One region of the Mesorhizobium sp. M0626 genome, then DNA from elsewhere that is predicted to be linked to it. Evidence: predicted binding sites of a transcription regulator. Region 1 holds the regulator's gene; the other holds the start of a gene.
The links. The regulator LexA, encoded in region 1, represses DNA repair genes until DNA is damaged. The targets are predictions, from matches to a motif close to TGTTCNNNNTGTGTTCNG.
Positions count from the first base shown of each region.

Region 2: a site for LexA is predicted at 3,590-3,607, ahead of uvrA (excinuclease ABC subunit UvrA). Genes of this name have one in related genera too.

Region 1 covers NZ_JAMYQD010000001.1:72,251-79,382, forward strand. The annotation lists gene NKI37_RS00385 (AMP-binding protein) at 1-643, shown strand, start outside; gene kynA (tryptophan 2,3-dioxygenase) at 640-1,476, shown strand; gene kynU (kynureninase) at 1,582-2,829, opposite strand; gene NKI37_RS00400 (GntR family transcriptional regulator) at 2,998-3,762, shown strand; gene lexA (transcriptional repressor LexA) at 3,968-4,765, shown strand; gene NKI37_RS00410 (ComEC/Rec2 family competence protein) at 4,759-7,132, opposite strand, start outside.
Region 2 covers NZ_JAMYQD010000001.1:180,193-187,324, reverse strand. The annotation lists gene NKI37_RS01015 (GNAT family N-acetyltransferase) at 20-484, opposite strand; gene uvrA (excinuclease ABC subunit UvrA) at 519-3,440, opposite strand; gene NKI37_RS01005 (hypothetical protein) at 4,224-4,445, opposite strand; gene NKI37_RS01000 (ATP-dependent Clp protease proteolytic subunit) at 4,592-5,200, opposite strand; gene NKI37_RS00995 (SRPBCC family protein) at 5,230-5,697, opposite strand; gene NKI37_RS00990 (ArsR/SmtB family transcription factor) at 5,694-6,008, opposite strand; gene NKI37_RS00985 (hypothetical protein) at 6,142-6,636, shown strand; gene ssb (single-stranded DNA-binding protein) at 6,753-7,132, shown strand, end outside.

The sequences.
Region 1 (7,132 bases):
GGAATGGACTGAGAAGACCGGCAAGCCGATCCTCGATGGGATCGGCGCCACCGAGATGCTGCATATCTTCATCTCCAACCGCTTCGACGACATGAAGCCGGCCTCCACCGGCAAACCAGTCGGCGGCTATCTGGCACGCATCGTCGATGACGAGATGCGGGAGTTGCCGCGCGGCTCTGCTGGCCGGCTGGCGGTGCGCGGCCCGACCGGCTGCCGCTACATGGCCGATGCCAGGCAAAAGGACTATGTCCGCGACGGCTGGAATCTCACCGGCGATACGTTCACGCAGGACGAGGATGGCTTCTTCCACTTCGCCGCGCGTTCCGACGACATGATCGTCAGCGCCGGCTACAACATCGCCGGCCCCGAGGTCGAAGCGGCGCTGCTCTCGCATCCCGACGTCGCCGAATGCGCGGTGACCGGCGCCGAGGACGGTGAACGCGGCCAGATCGTCGAGGCGCATATCGTGCTTGTGCAAGGTGTTTCGCCGGACGCATTGACCGTCAAACGCCTGCAGGACCACGTCAAGGCAACGATCGCGCCCTACAAATATCCGCGTTCGGTGAAGTTCATCGACGCCTTGCCCAAAACCCAGACCGGCAAGATCCAGCGCTTCCGGTTGCGCGCGGAGAAGAGCAATTGATTAAGCCGCACGATCCGGCGTCCGATGGCGCGCAGATGTCGTTCAAGGAGCGGATGTCCTACAGCGACTATCTGCAGCTGGACAAGGTGCTCGATGCGCAGGCGCCGCTGTCTTCGGCCCATGACGAGATGCTGTTCATCATCCAGCATCAGACATCGGAATTGTGGATGAAGCTCGCTTTGCACGAGATCGGCGCCGCGATCCGCTCGATCCGCGCCGACCGCCTCGAACCGAGCTTCAAGATGCTGTCGCGCGTCGCGCGCATCTTCGAGCAGCTCAACAATGCCTGGGACGTGCTGCGCACGATGACGCCAAGCGAATACACCGAGTTTCGCGACGCGCTCGGCCAATCCTCGGGCTTCCAGTCGTGGCAGTACCGCGCCATCGAGTTCATGGCCGGCAACCGCAACCTAGCCATGCTCGGGCCGCACAAGCACCGGCGCGATCTTACGGACAGGCTGGAAGCGATCCTGGCCACGCCGTCGCTGTACGACGAGGCGCTTCTGCTTTTGGCGCGCAATGGCTTCGACATCGGCGCCGACGCCAGTCGCACGGACTGGCGCGAGACGCGCGGTGAGAACGAAGACGTGCTGGCTGCCTGGCAAACCGTCTACCGCGACCCGCAGCGCTACTGGATGCTCTACGAACTGGCCGAGAAGCTGGTCGACTTCGAGGATTACTTCCGCCGCTGGCGCTTCAACCACGTCACAACGGTCGAGCGCATCATCGGCTTGAAGCGCGGCACCGGCGGCACCTCAGGCGCCTCCTATCTGAAGAAGATGCTGGAGGTCGTGCTGTTTCCGGAGCTCTGGACGGTCCGCACCCGGCTCTAGAGCATTTCACCGTTTAACGGAAACGGCGAAATGCTCTAGCTCTTTGATTGACGCAATTTCGGACGGAAAACCGCTTCACACTTTTCCTGAAATTGCTCTGGTTTCTCACGTAACCGCGGTCTTCACCGCGAAGCGGGCGTCCTGCCAGGCGCCGGTGCGCAGAATATCCTCCAGGACTTCGACCGCCTGCCAGACATCGCCATATCCGACATAGAGCGGCGTGAAGCCGAAACGGATGGTCGACGGCGCCCGGAAATCGCCGATCACGCCGCGCTCGATCAGCGCGCGCATCACCTGATAGCCATGCGGATGGAGGAACGACACCTGGCTGCCGCGCTGGCTGCCGTCGCGAGGACTTTCCAGTTCAAGCCGGTAGGCGCCGCATCTGGCTTCGACGAGCTGGATAAACAGGTCGGTCAGCGCGATGCTTTTTCTGCGCACCGCCGCCATATCGACGTCGTTCCAGATATCGAGCGCGCCCTTGAGCGCCCGCATCGACAGCACCGGCTGCGTTCCGCACAGGAAGCGGCGAATGCCGCTGCCGACGGCAAAGCCCTGCTCGAAGGCAAAGGGCCGCGCATGGCCCCACCAGCCGCTGAGCGGCTGGCTGATATCACCATGGTGGCGCTCGGCCGCGTAGATGAAGGCCGGCGAGCCCGGGCCGCCATTGAGGTATTTGTAGGTGCAGCCGACGGCGAAATCGGCATTGGCACGGTCAAGTTCGACCGGCAAGGCGCCGGCCGTGTGGCAGAGATCCCAGATGATCAGCGCGCCGGCGTCATGTGCCTTGCGCGTCAGCGCCGCCATGTCGCGCAACTGGCCGGATTTGTAGTTGACGTGGTTGACCAGGATGACGGCAACGCTGTCGTCGATCAGCTCCTCGATTGCGGCCGCGTCGACGCCCTCCAGCCGCAGCCGCGTTCCCGGCCGGGTCGAGGCGACGCCTTCGGCCATGTAGAGGTCGGTCGGGAAACTGTCGCCCTCGGCAACGATGACCGACCGATCCGGCCGCATGCCGAGCGCTGCGTGCAGCAACTTGTAGATGTTGATCGAGGTTGTGTCGCAGACCACCGTCTGCCCATCAGCCGCGCCGATCAGTCGCCCGAGCTGATCTCCGAGTTCCACCGGCATGTTGAACCAGCCGGCGGTGTTCCAGGCGCGAATGAGGTCGTGCGCCCATTCCTGCGTGGCGGCCTGCTGCAGTTCGCTGAAGACGACCGCTGACGCGGCGCCCAGGGAATTGCCGTCGAGATAAATCACGCCTTGCGGCAAGACAAAGCGTTCACGCATGGAGCGCAGCGGATCGGCGGCATCCATTGCTTCGATTGTAGCGAGATCGGGTGTCGTGCTCATGATCCGGCGCCCCTCCATGGACAAACGCGCGCGGCGGAGCCTGCCGCCCAAACATGCCGGCGATCTTGAGTGGTCGCCCTTGAACTGTCAAACATTATATATAATTCACCCATTGAAAGGCTTTGATATATAATGATCCGCCCGAGCGTTTATGTCTGATGGATCACGATGCTGGATGACGAGCAGACCTCGAAGACGGAAGTGGCCTATCGCCTGCTCAGGCGCGATATTCTTGCGACCCGGCTGGCGCCTGCCGCGCCGTTGAAGCTGAGCACGCTGCGCAACACCTACGGCATCGGCTGGACGCCGTTGCGCGAGGCGCTGTCGCGGCTGGAGGCGGAACGGCTTGTGACCGCCATCAGCAACCGCGGGTTTGCGGTCGCTCCCGTCTCTCGGGCGGAGCTCGAGGATTTGGCGCGTGCGCGGCTGGTGGTCGAACTGCCCCTGCTGGTGGAATCGATCGAGAAGGGCGACCGTGAGTGGGAAGACGCGGTCGTTGCCGCCCACTATCGTCTCTCACGGTGCGGGTCTGTTCTCGACGATCCATCGGATGATGCGGTCGACGCGTGGTACGAAAAACACGATGCCTTCCATGCGGCGCTGCTCAGTGCCGCGACATCCAGCTGGCTGCTGCGCTTCAATGCAACGATTTCCGACCAATTGCATCGCCATCACCGCTTTCTGGGTCTGGCCCCGACGCTGCGCGCCGCCGCCGGCCGCACGGACGGACACCGGAAGGCCGTGGCGGCCCTGCGCGACGCCGTGGCGATCGAACACCATACCGCCCTGATGGAAGCGGCCCTCGATCGCGACGTCGAACGTGCGAAAACTCTGATGACCGCTCACATCGGCTACACGCTGCGGGTCTATGCCCAGAGAGAACCCCGCGCGGATGCTGCGCAGCCCCGTCCGAAAAGGAAGCGGCGATCGTAGCCGACGACGCAGGGCACTTTGTCTTCGTTTCACCCCGTTGCTGGCAACTGGGCGCAGGCGGCGCTCGCAGCGCCGAACGTTACGCTGAACAAAACGTCAACACATTCATTAAACTTTAAAAGGTTGCGGAACACAACTGGAACAGATAGTGTTTGTTCTGGGTTTGTTTTTTCTGATTCTGGTTTCAGAACCCTTGGGGGCCGCGATGCTGACGCGCAAACAACATGAGCTTCTGATGTTCATCCATGAACGCCTGAAGGAGAGCGGAATCCCGCCGTCCTTCGACGAGATGAAGGAAGCGCTCGACCTCGCCTCCAAGTCCGGCATCCACCGCCTGATCACGGCGCTTGAGGAGCGCGGTTTCATTCGCCGGCTGCCGAACCGGGCGCGCGCGCTGGAAGTGCTGCGGCTGCCCGACTCGATCGCACCAGGCCTCAACGCGGCGAGGAAGTTTTCGCCGAGCGTCATTCAGGGCAGTCTTGGTCAAGCCGGCCAAGGGCAAGGCGGCCAAGGACAAGGCGGGATGGGCCAAGGCGGGATGGGCCAAGGCGGTCTCGGCCGCCAGATCAAGGCGGGCTCGCCGTCGCGTTCGATGTCTGCCGGCAATGACGATGCCGTTTCCGCGATTTCAATCCCGGTGATGGGACGCATCGCCGCCGGCGTGCCGATCGACGCCATCCAGCATCAGACCCATTCGATCTCGGTGCCGCCCGACATGATCATGGGCGGTGAACACTACGCGCTCGAGGTCAAGGGCGATTCGATGATCGAGGCCGGCATTTTCGATGGCGACACGGTCATCATCCGCAATGCCGACACAGCCAGCCCCGGCGAGATCGTGGTGGCGTTGGTCGACGATGAGGAAGCGACCCTGAAACGCTTCCGCCGCAAGGGCGCCTCGATCGCCCTGGAAGCCGCCAACCCGGCCTACGAGACCCGCATTTTTGGACCGGACAGGGTGAAGGTGCAGGGCAAGCTTGTCGGATTGATCCGGCGCTACTGAGCCGGCTTGGGTTTGTACTTTTCACGCTGGTTGTAAGGCGGCAGGCCGCGCGCGTCGCGGGAGAAGCGGCGTTGCTCGTGCCAGGGGCGATACGGCTTGTCGACGGCGAACCGGATGGTTGGCGCTGCCGCTGCCGATTGCGGATCGAAGAAGACGGCGGCGCTGCCGTCGCGGGCCAGCTGTTTCTTCGTCACGACCAGGACCAGCGGGTCGCGGCACGGATTGTAGGCGGTGGCGTCATCGATGACGATCAGGCTCGCGAAGGCACAGGCCGGCCGCGCCGTCTTGCGGTCTTTCGCAAGAGCTACAATGGCTCCGGAAGGGTGTCGAGCGATACAGAGATCGCCGGTGCAATAGAAGGGCGAGCCGGGCGGCAGATCGAGCGGATCGAGATCGAACCGCGTATCTGTTGCCTCGAAAATCTCGGGCGGGATAATGGTTTCGGCCCGCAGCGCCCGTTTCCAATTGTCCGTGGTGAATTCGTTGGAGCGTTCGCGGTTGAGGGCGAGTTCGCCGCCACCGATCTGCATGGCCACCAAATGTGCGTCCTCGGATATGAGCACGTCGGGCGTAAGCACCTGCGGCACCGTCAACAGGCCGGCCAGCGCGAAAGGCACGGCCGCCAGCCTGAGCCAGGTGGTGGCCATGGTGGCGATGACGAGGGCGACTGCCACCAACAGCACCGAGCGGATGGAGATCAGCCCGACGGCGTCGACCGGCGAGCGCTCGGAAATCCAGGCCGATATAGCGATCATCGCCATCAGACCCTTGCCCATCACATAGAGGAACGGCCCGTCGGCGCCGAACGGCATCGCCAGTGCGCTGAGCACGGCAAAGGGCATGACGATCAACGAAACAATCGGCATCACGGCCAGATTGGCGATCAGGCTGAGCGGCGACACACGCTGAAAATGCCAGATGGCGAACAGCAAGGTTGCACTGCCGGCGATGATCGAGGTCATGGCGAGGCCGCCCATGGCCAGCGCGAATTTTCGCGACAGGAAGCCGACGAAGGAGCGCTTTGCCAGCGGCGTTCTCACCTTGTCGGCGCGGTAATCGGCCCAGCCGGCATAGGCGCCGACAAGGGCGGCGGTGGCGGCAAACGACATCTGGAAGCTGGGACCGACCACCTCGTGCGGCGACACCAGGATGACGGCAATGGCGGAGATCGCCAGATTGCGCATGGTGAGTGCGGCGCGATCAAACAGCACGGCGACAAGCATGACCGCCAGCATGATGAAGCTGCGCTCGGCGGCAACCACGACGCCTGAAATAACGAGATAGGCGGCGATCGAGACAAGCGCTGCCGCGGCCGCATATTTCTTCACCGGCCGGCGCGAAGAGAAAACGGGAAACAGCGCAAAGGCGCCACGCAGCAACGCCATGATGGTGCCGGCAACCAGCGCCATGTGCAGGCCGGAGATGGAGATGATGTGGTAGATGCCGGTGCGCCGCATCGCTTCGTTGACCTCGTCCGGGATGCCGGCGCGCACGCCGACAATCAGCGCCGCGGCAATCTCGCCTTCGGCGCCGCCGATCTTGCCCCTGATATGGTCGGCAATGTTTTCGCGCGCGTTCTCGATTGCCGAGGAGAGCCGTGCGGTCAGCGGCGGCGGTCCCTGCGTAGCAATGGTTTTCGGGTTGCCGAGAAAGAAGCCGCTGCCGCCGATACCGGTGAAATAGCTGTCGAAGGAGAAATCGTAGCTCTCCGGCCGCACCGGACCGGTCGGCGGCAACAGCCTGGCATAGCCGGTGATCAGGGAGCCGGCGGTCATATCGGCGGGAACGGTCCGCGCCGAGAGCCTGACCCGCTCCGGGGCGTAGCGCAGCTCGGGGTAAGCGGTCGAAACCACGTCGAGCGTCAGCCTGATGCGGCCGCTTTCCATCTGTTCGAGACTGACGACGCGGCCGGTCAGCCGTGTCTGAATCTCGGAGCCGAGCATCTGCGTTCCGGCGCGCCAGGTCTCGACCTTGGCGGCGACGACGCCGAGCGCGCACAGCATCGCGGCCATGCAGAACAGATGCGTCCTCGGCCGCGATCGCGTGGCGACAGCGCAACATGTCGCCAGCACCACAATGGCGATTGGCTGCGCAAAGCCCGGCTCGCCGGCCAGCGAGAAGTAGACGATGACGCCGGCTGCCAGGAAAACCGGGACCAGCAGGAAGGCGACGCCCCGGTCGAGCTCCGTGTCGGCAGCCACGGCAAGGCTGCGGCGGAGCGCGGGCCATGACGGGCGGCGAAGCCGTCTGCGCAGTCGGGCGATAGATCCGGGCGCTGTGACTTGCGCCGGCAACGCGTCACCGGGCAGCGCGGGCGCTATGCCGGGATGCGGCTCAGGCAGCGCGAGGGGCAGCGGCTCGGCATAG
Region 2 (7,132 bases), 110 kb from region 1:
CCCAGTTCTAAAAATGCGGTCAGGCTATTTTTCCAACCGGTTTGATCATGTCGACCGCGGTCCATCCGGGACGGTGGGGATTGGCTCGGCGGCCCGTTTCGTGGAAGCCATAGGCCGTATAGATCTCGATGTTCCGCTCCATGCGCGAATTGGTGTAGAGCCGCACCTCCGGCACACCCCATAGCCGCGCCTGTTCCTGGGCGAAGTCGAGCAGCGCGGTGCCGAGTTTCCTGCCCTGGAAAGCGGGGGAGACCGCGACGCTGAAGATCATCGCATGATCGGGATGGCGCTCAATAACGATCAGCCCGGCGAGTTCCGCGCCGCTCTCCAAGAGCCAGACCTCGCCACGCTCGATGCGTGGCGCATAGTCCTCGGTGACTGGGAGCGGCGGCGCGCCTAACAAGGGCGTGTAGTGCTCATAGGCGGTCTGCGTCAGCGAGACGACTGCGTCGAGATCACCGGCAAGCGCCTGTCGGACTGTCATTCAAAGCTCTCCAGGCGCCCGACCGGTCTGTCAGTTACTCCGCCGCTTCGCGCTTGCCTCCGGGCCGCCGCTCCAAAAGCTCCTTCAGGAACTGGCCGGTGTAGCTGCGCTTTTCGCGCACGATGGCTTCCGGTGTGCCCTGTGCCACCAGTTCGCCACCGCCATCGCCGCCTTCGGGGCCGAGGTCGAGCACCCAGTCGGCGGTCTTGATGACTTCGAGATTGTGCTCGATGACCACCACCGTGTTGCCCTGGTCGACCAGTTCGTGAAGCACTTCCAGCAACTTGGCGACGTCGTGGAAGTGCAGGCCGGTGGTCGGCTCGTCGAGGATGTAGAGCGTCTTGCCGGTCGCCTTGCGCGACAATTCCTTGGCGAGCTTGATGCGCTGCGCCTCGCCGCCCGACAGCGTCGTCGCCTGCTGGCCGATATGGATGTAGCCGAGGCCGACCTGCTTCAGCGTCTCCAGCTTGTCGCGCACCCCGGGCACGGCGGCAAAGAAATCGACGCCTTCCTCGACCGTCATGTCCAGGACGTCCGCGATCGACTTGCCCTTGAACACGACATCCAGCGTCTCGCGGTTGTAGCGCTTGCCGTGGCAGACGTCGCACGTGACGTAGACGTCGGGCAGGAAGTGCATCTCGATCTTGATGACGCCGTCGCCCTGGCAGGCCTCGCAGCGGCCGCCCTTCACGTTGAAGGAGAAGCGGCCCGGCTGATAGCCGCGGGCCTTGGCCTCGGGCAACCCGGCAAACCAGTCGCGGATCGGTGTGAAGGCGCCGGTGTAGGTGGCCGGGTTCGAACGCGGTGTGCGGCCGATCGGCGACTGGTCGATGTCGATGACCTTGTCGAGGAATTCGAGGCCCTCGATGCGGTCGTGATCGGCCGGATGCTCGCGCGAGCCCATGATGCGGCGCGACGCCGCCTTGAACAGCGTCTCGATCAGGAAGGTCGATTTGCCGCCGCCAGACACGCCGGTGACGGCGGTAAAAGTGCCGAGCGGGATTTCGGCAGTGACGTTCTTGAGATTGTTGCCGCGCGCGCCGACGATCTTCAGCCGGCGGTTTTTCTTGGCCTCGCGCCTGACACCGGGCGTGGCGACTTCGAGCGCGCCCGACAGATATTTACCGGTGATCGAGTTGGGATTGGCCATCACCTGCTGCGGCGTGCCCTGGGCGATGATCTCGCCGCCATGAATGCCGGCGGCCGGACCCATGTCTACGACATAATCGGCATGCAGGATGGCGTCCTCGTCATGCTCGACGACGATCACCGTGTTGCCGATGTCGCGCAGATGCTTGAGCGTGTCGAGCAGGCGGGCATTGTCGCGCTGGTGCAGGCCGATCGACGGCTCGTCCAGCACATAGAGCACGCCGGTGAGGCCGGAGCCGATCTGCGACGCCAGCCTTATGCGCTGGCTCTCGCCGCCCGACAGCGTGCCGGAATTGCGCGACAGCGTCAGATAGTCGAGGCCGACATCGTTGAGGAAGCGCAGGCGGTCACGGATTTCCTTGAGAACGCGCACCGCGATCTCGTTCTGCTGGTCGTTGAGATGTGGCGGCAGTTCGGTGAACCACTGGTCGGCCTTGCGGATCGACAGCTCGGTGACCTCGCCAATGTGTTTTCCGGCGATTTTGACCGCCAGCGCTTCCGGCTTCAGCCGGTAACCCTTGCAGACCGGGCAGGGCGTCGCCGACATGAAGCGCTCGATCTCCTCGCGCATCCAGGCGGATTCGGTTTCCTTCCAGCGCCGTTCGAGATTGGGAATGACGCCCTCGAACGTCTTGGTCGTCTTGTAGGAGCGCAGGCCGTCATCATACTGGAAGGTGACCTCGCGCTCACCGGTGCCGCGCAGGACGGCATCCTTTGCCTCTTCGGTCAGGTCTTTGAACTTGTCGCCGAGCTTGAAGCCGTATGCCTTGCCCAGCGCTTCCAGCGTCTGCGCATAATACGGCGAGGTCGATTTCGCCCACGGGCTGACGGCGCCGTCGCGCAGCGAGACGTTTTCGTCCGGCACGATCAGGCTGGCGTCGATGGCGCGCTGGTTGCCGAGGCCGTCGCAGGTCGGGCAGGCGCCGAACGGGTTGTTGAACGAGAACAGCCTGGGCTCGATCTCCGGAATGGTGAAGCCGGAAACCGGGCAGGCGAATTTTTCCGAGAACAGGATGCGCTCATGCGTCTCGTTCTTCGATTTGTTGACCGAGTCCTCGCCGGTCTGACTGGCGTCGAGCGGCCGGTCGGCGAACTCGGCCACCGCCAGCCCTTCGGCGAGCTTCAGCGCCGTTTCGATGGAATCGGCAAGCCGTGTCGCCAGGTCGCCGCGCACGACGATGCGGTCGACGACGACGTCGATGTCGTGCTTGTACTTCTTGTCCAACGCCGGCACATCGGCGATCTCATAGAAGACGCCGTCGACCTTGACGCGCTGAAAGCCCTTCTTCTGCAGCTCCAGCAGTTCCTTGCGATACTCGCCCTTGCGGCCGCGCACGATCGGCGCCAGCAGGAAAAGGCGCGTGCCTTCCTCGACCGCCAGCACCCGGTCGACCATCTGTGAAACCGTCTGGCTCTCGATCGGCAGGCCGGTCGCCGGCGAATAGGGGATGCCGACGCGCGCGAACAGCAAGCGCATGTAGTCGTAGATCTCGGTGACGGTGCCGACCGTCGAACGCGGGTTCTTCGACGTGGTCTTCTGCTCGATCGAGATGGCCGGCGACAGGCCGTCGATCTGGTCGACATCCGGCTTCTGCATCATTTCGAGGAACTGGCGCGCATAAGCCGACAGGCTCTCGACGTAACGGCGCTGGCCCTCGGCATAGATGGTGTCGAAAGCAAGCGACGATTTGCCGGAGCCCGACAGGCCGGTCATGACGATCAGGCTGTCACGCGGCAGGTCGAGATCGACATTCTTTAGGTTGTGTTCGCGTGCCCCGCGAATGGAAAGGTATTTATGGTCGGCCATCGCCGGTCGCCGCCTCAGGTCTGGTGTCAGTGGGATCGGCGGGTTTTCCCGGCCATTCCCTATGTAGGTATTTTTGCCGCCACGTCGAGAGACGCCACACTTCTCGACCAAAGCCGTTTAACCGTCTTTCGCGCGAACGGGCAAGCGGAAAGAACAAAGACCGAACACGCTCCTGACAAAGCTGTGCAGAAACTGACAAGGGTGTTTCAGAAACTGACCCTGACGTAAGCTCCCGGCGATCACATTTTCCGTAACCGGCTATTCAAGGTTGACGCCGTCGAATCAGGGGCGCACTCTGCCGGAGTCAACGGAGCCGGCCGTCTTTGATGGCCTCGCCGCCCATAGCGGCCTGCGAGACGCCGCAGGTTTTTGCGATTTGTGCTTCGGATTGACACCAGTCGCAACGGACATAGGAGCGGAGCATGACGCCACCGGATAGTCCCTTGAGGCTCCACCTGCTAGTGGAGCCGCGGCGGGCATAAGTGCCAGGTAGTTTCAAGGCATTGGAGTGTATGCGTCCAAACGAACGCATCGCGTCAGTCCAACAAACCACCAGACAAACCGTGACCTGCCGAATCCCACAAAAATCAGAGACGGCTAGTCGGATCGTCGGCTGAATGCCGCGAAGCATCCGAAATCAAAGTCGGTATAACACTACCGGCAGTTTGGATTTGAAATCCAAAAAAAGCCCCGACCGTTTGCGGAAGCAACGGCGGGGCTGTTCGTTTGCGAGGAAGTCGTCGGCGCAGGCTTTCTCTCCCGTATAGTAGCTGGGAGAAGGGGCTACCGGCGCGGCGGCTTGATCCCACCCGTGCCGACATCGACAGTGATGCTGCCGGAAATTCTGACATCGGTGTCGCCGATCTTGAACGTGCCGTTCTCGCCGGCAGGCAGCGCGTCGTCCGGCTCCGGCTGCGGCGCGGGCTTGGCGATGCGGTAGTCGCCGGTCACGCCGGGCAGGGCGCCTTTCCGCGACGTGCTGGTGCTGCCCCCGGCAAAGGCCATGCTCGATGTCGCCGCCGTGATGGCAAAGGCTATGGTCAGTCTGTTCAGGTGGTAGCGCATGGCAAGACTATAGTGCCGCGCTCAAGGCGAGGCCAGACCAGCGGCGTTGAAATTGAGGGAACACCGGCCTGCATTCAATCCGCCGATCAGGCCGCTGCCTGCTTGCGGGTGTCGAAGACGTGGTCGACGAGGCCCCAGTCCTTGGCCTCCTTCGCGGTCATGAAGAAATCGCGGTCGAGCGTGCGTTCGACCTCTTCGTGGGTGCGGCCGCAATGGTGAGCGTAGAGGTCGGCCATGTGCCGCTTGGTGCGCAAAATGCCTTCGGCGTGACGCTGGATGTCGGAGGCCTGGCCCTGGAAGCCGCCCAGAGGCTGGTGCAGCACGATGCTGGCATTGGGCAGCGCGATGCGCCGCCCCGGCGTTCCCGCCATCAGCAGGAAGGAGGCCATCGACGCGGCAAAGCCCATGCACACGGTCGACACCGGGCAGCTGACATATTGCATCGTGTCGTAGATGGCGAAGCCGCTGGTCACCACGCCGCCCGGCGAGTTGATGTAGAGCGAGATCTCCTTGTCGGGATTGTCCGATTCCAGCGACAGGAGCTGGGCGCAGACCAGCGCCGACATGCCGTCATTGATCTCGCCATTGACGAAGATGATGCGCTCGCGCAGCAGCCGCGAGAAAATGTCGAAGGCACGTTCGCCGCGGCTCGATTGCTCGATCACCATCGGCACCAGATTGGCAAAGCCGCTCATCTCATTGTCTCCGTTTTGATTTTTCCGGGTCAGGCAGCGCGCAGCAACAGGCGTGGCGCGTTGGCGGCGACAGGCGGTTTGGGCTTGTATGCGCGCAGCCAGAGCCGGCAGCCGGCGCCGGCCATCGCGACCGCAGGCGTCAGGACAAACCCGTCATGGACGATGCGCAGATGCGTGCCGCCGGAAACGGTGCGGGCGAGTGTGAAGGTGACGATGCTCTCCAGCTCCTCGCGGTTGGCGTCGCCGGAACGCTCGCGCCAGGAATAGCGCAGCAGGCGCCCCGGTTCGGCATCGAGCACTTCGCACTCGATCGGCTTCTCAGGCCCGGCAAAGGCAAAGCGGCTGCCGGTTTCCGGATTGATGTCGTTCGGCATCATCCATTCCGCCAAGAGGTCCGGCACGGTCAGTGCCCGCCACACTTTTTCCGGTGCGTCCGGCAGATCGCATTCGAAGGCGAGGGCATCCTTGGCGGTCTGCGTCTGCTTTTCGTCGGTCATTGGTCCATGTCCTTCAAAACGGCCTTCAGTCTTTCGATGCGCTCCGGCCAGAATGCGCGGTAGCGTTCGATCCAGCCGAGCAGCGGCTCGAGCCCTTGCGGATCGGCGCGATAGTAGGCGTTGCGGCCGGCGCGTCTTTCGCTGACCAGGCCTGCGCCGCGCAGCACGGCAAGGTGCTGCGACACCGCCGGCTGCGACACGCTCATGCCGGTGCGCAACTCCGACACGCTCATCTCGCCGGAAGTCAGCCGCTCGTAGACGGCGCGTCGCGTCGGGTCGGCCAGGGCGCGAAAAATCTCTGCTTCGATCATGGCAAAAGCATAAGTCGATACTTATCGATTTGGCAAGGGGTGTTTTGAATGCCGCGTATTGATTGGATCCTGCCGGGCCTCTAAGCCGTGGGGAACAAGATGGGCCGATCATCGCGAGGCAGGAGTAGTATTTATGAATTCCAACGTCGATCTTTCGTCCGCCGAGAACCTCAACGAGGCTCTGAGGCTCTATCGCCGCCTCGTACTCGGTATAGGAGCGATCGCCGTCATCGGTTTCGTGGCCGTGATCTTGTTGGCCAAGCTGGGTACGGCGCTATCCCCGCCATACGGGATTTACATCTTCGGCGAAGGATTGGGGACCTGGGGCCTGATCGCGGTGGTAGCGGCGCTCGTCGCTCAGGTGTGGTGGCACGGGCGCGCGATCGGGAAATTGCTGAATGACCCGGCTCTGAAATCTGAACCTGCAGTCGGGCTGATGTCGGCGCCAACCGTGATCGCACAGCGCGCCCATGCATGGGCATGGAGTGGAGCGGCTTTTCCGGTCCGTTGCCACCAGCTAAAAAACGGCGCTGACGACACCGCTTCTCGCCCCTGCGTGTCAGCTAAATCCACGCGCCCGCGTCGGCGATTGCTGCCATTCCTTGACAATCCGTGGTTAACAGTATAGGAACGAAAAGGGAACAAAAACCTTGTGGGAAAAGCCAGCCGCGGCAAGCCAGGATTGTGCGCGGCCTGTAAGGTGAACGACTTGAAATTTGTTTCGGATGAGCACGGAGAAGTGTCATGGCGGGTAGCGTCAACAAGGTCATTCTGGTCGGTAACCTCGGCGCGGACCCTGAAATCCGCCGCCTGAATTCCGGTGATCCGGTCGTCAACATCCGCATCGCCACGTCGGAAAGCTGGCGCGACAAGAACTCCGGCGAGCGCAAGGAAAAGACCGAATGGCACAACGTGGTCATTTTCAATGACCAGATCGCCAAGGTCGCCGAGCAGTACCTGAAGAAGGGCATGAAGGTTTACGTCGAAGGCCAGCTGCAGACACGCAAATGGCAAGACCAGACCGGCGCCGACAAGTACACGACCGAAGTCGTGCTGCAGAAATTCCGCGGCGAGCTGCAGATGCTCGATTCTCGCGGCGAGGGCGGCGGTCAGGTCGGCAACTA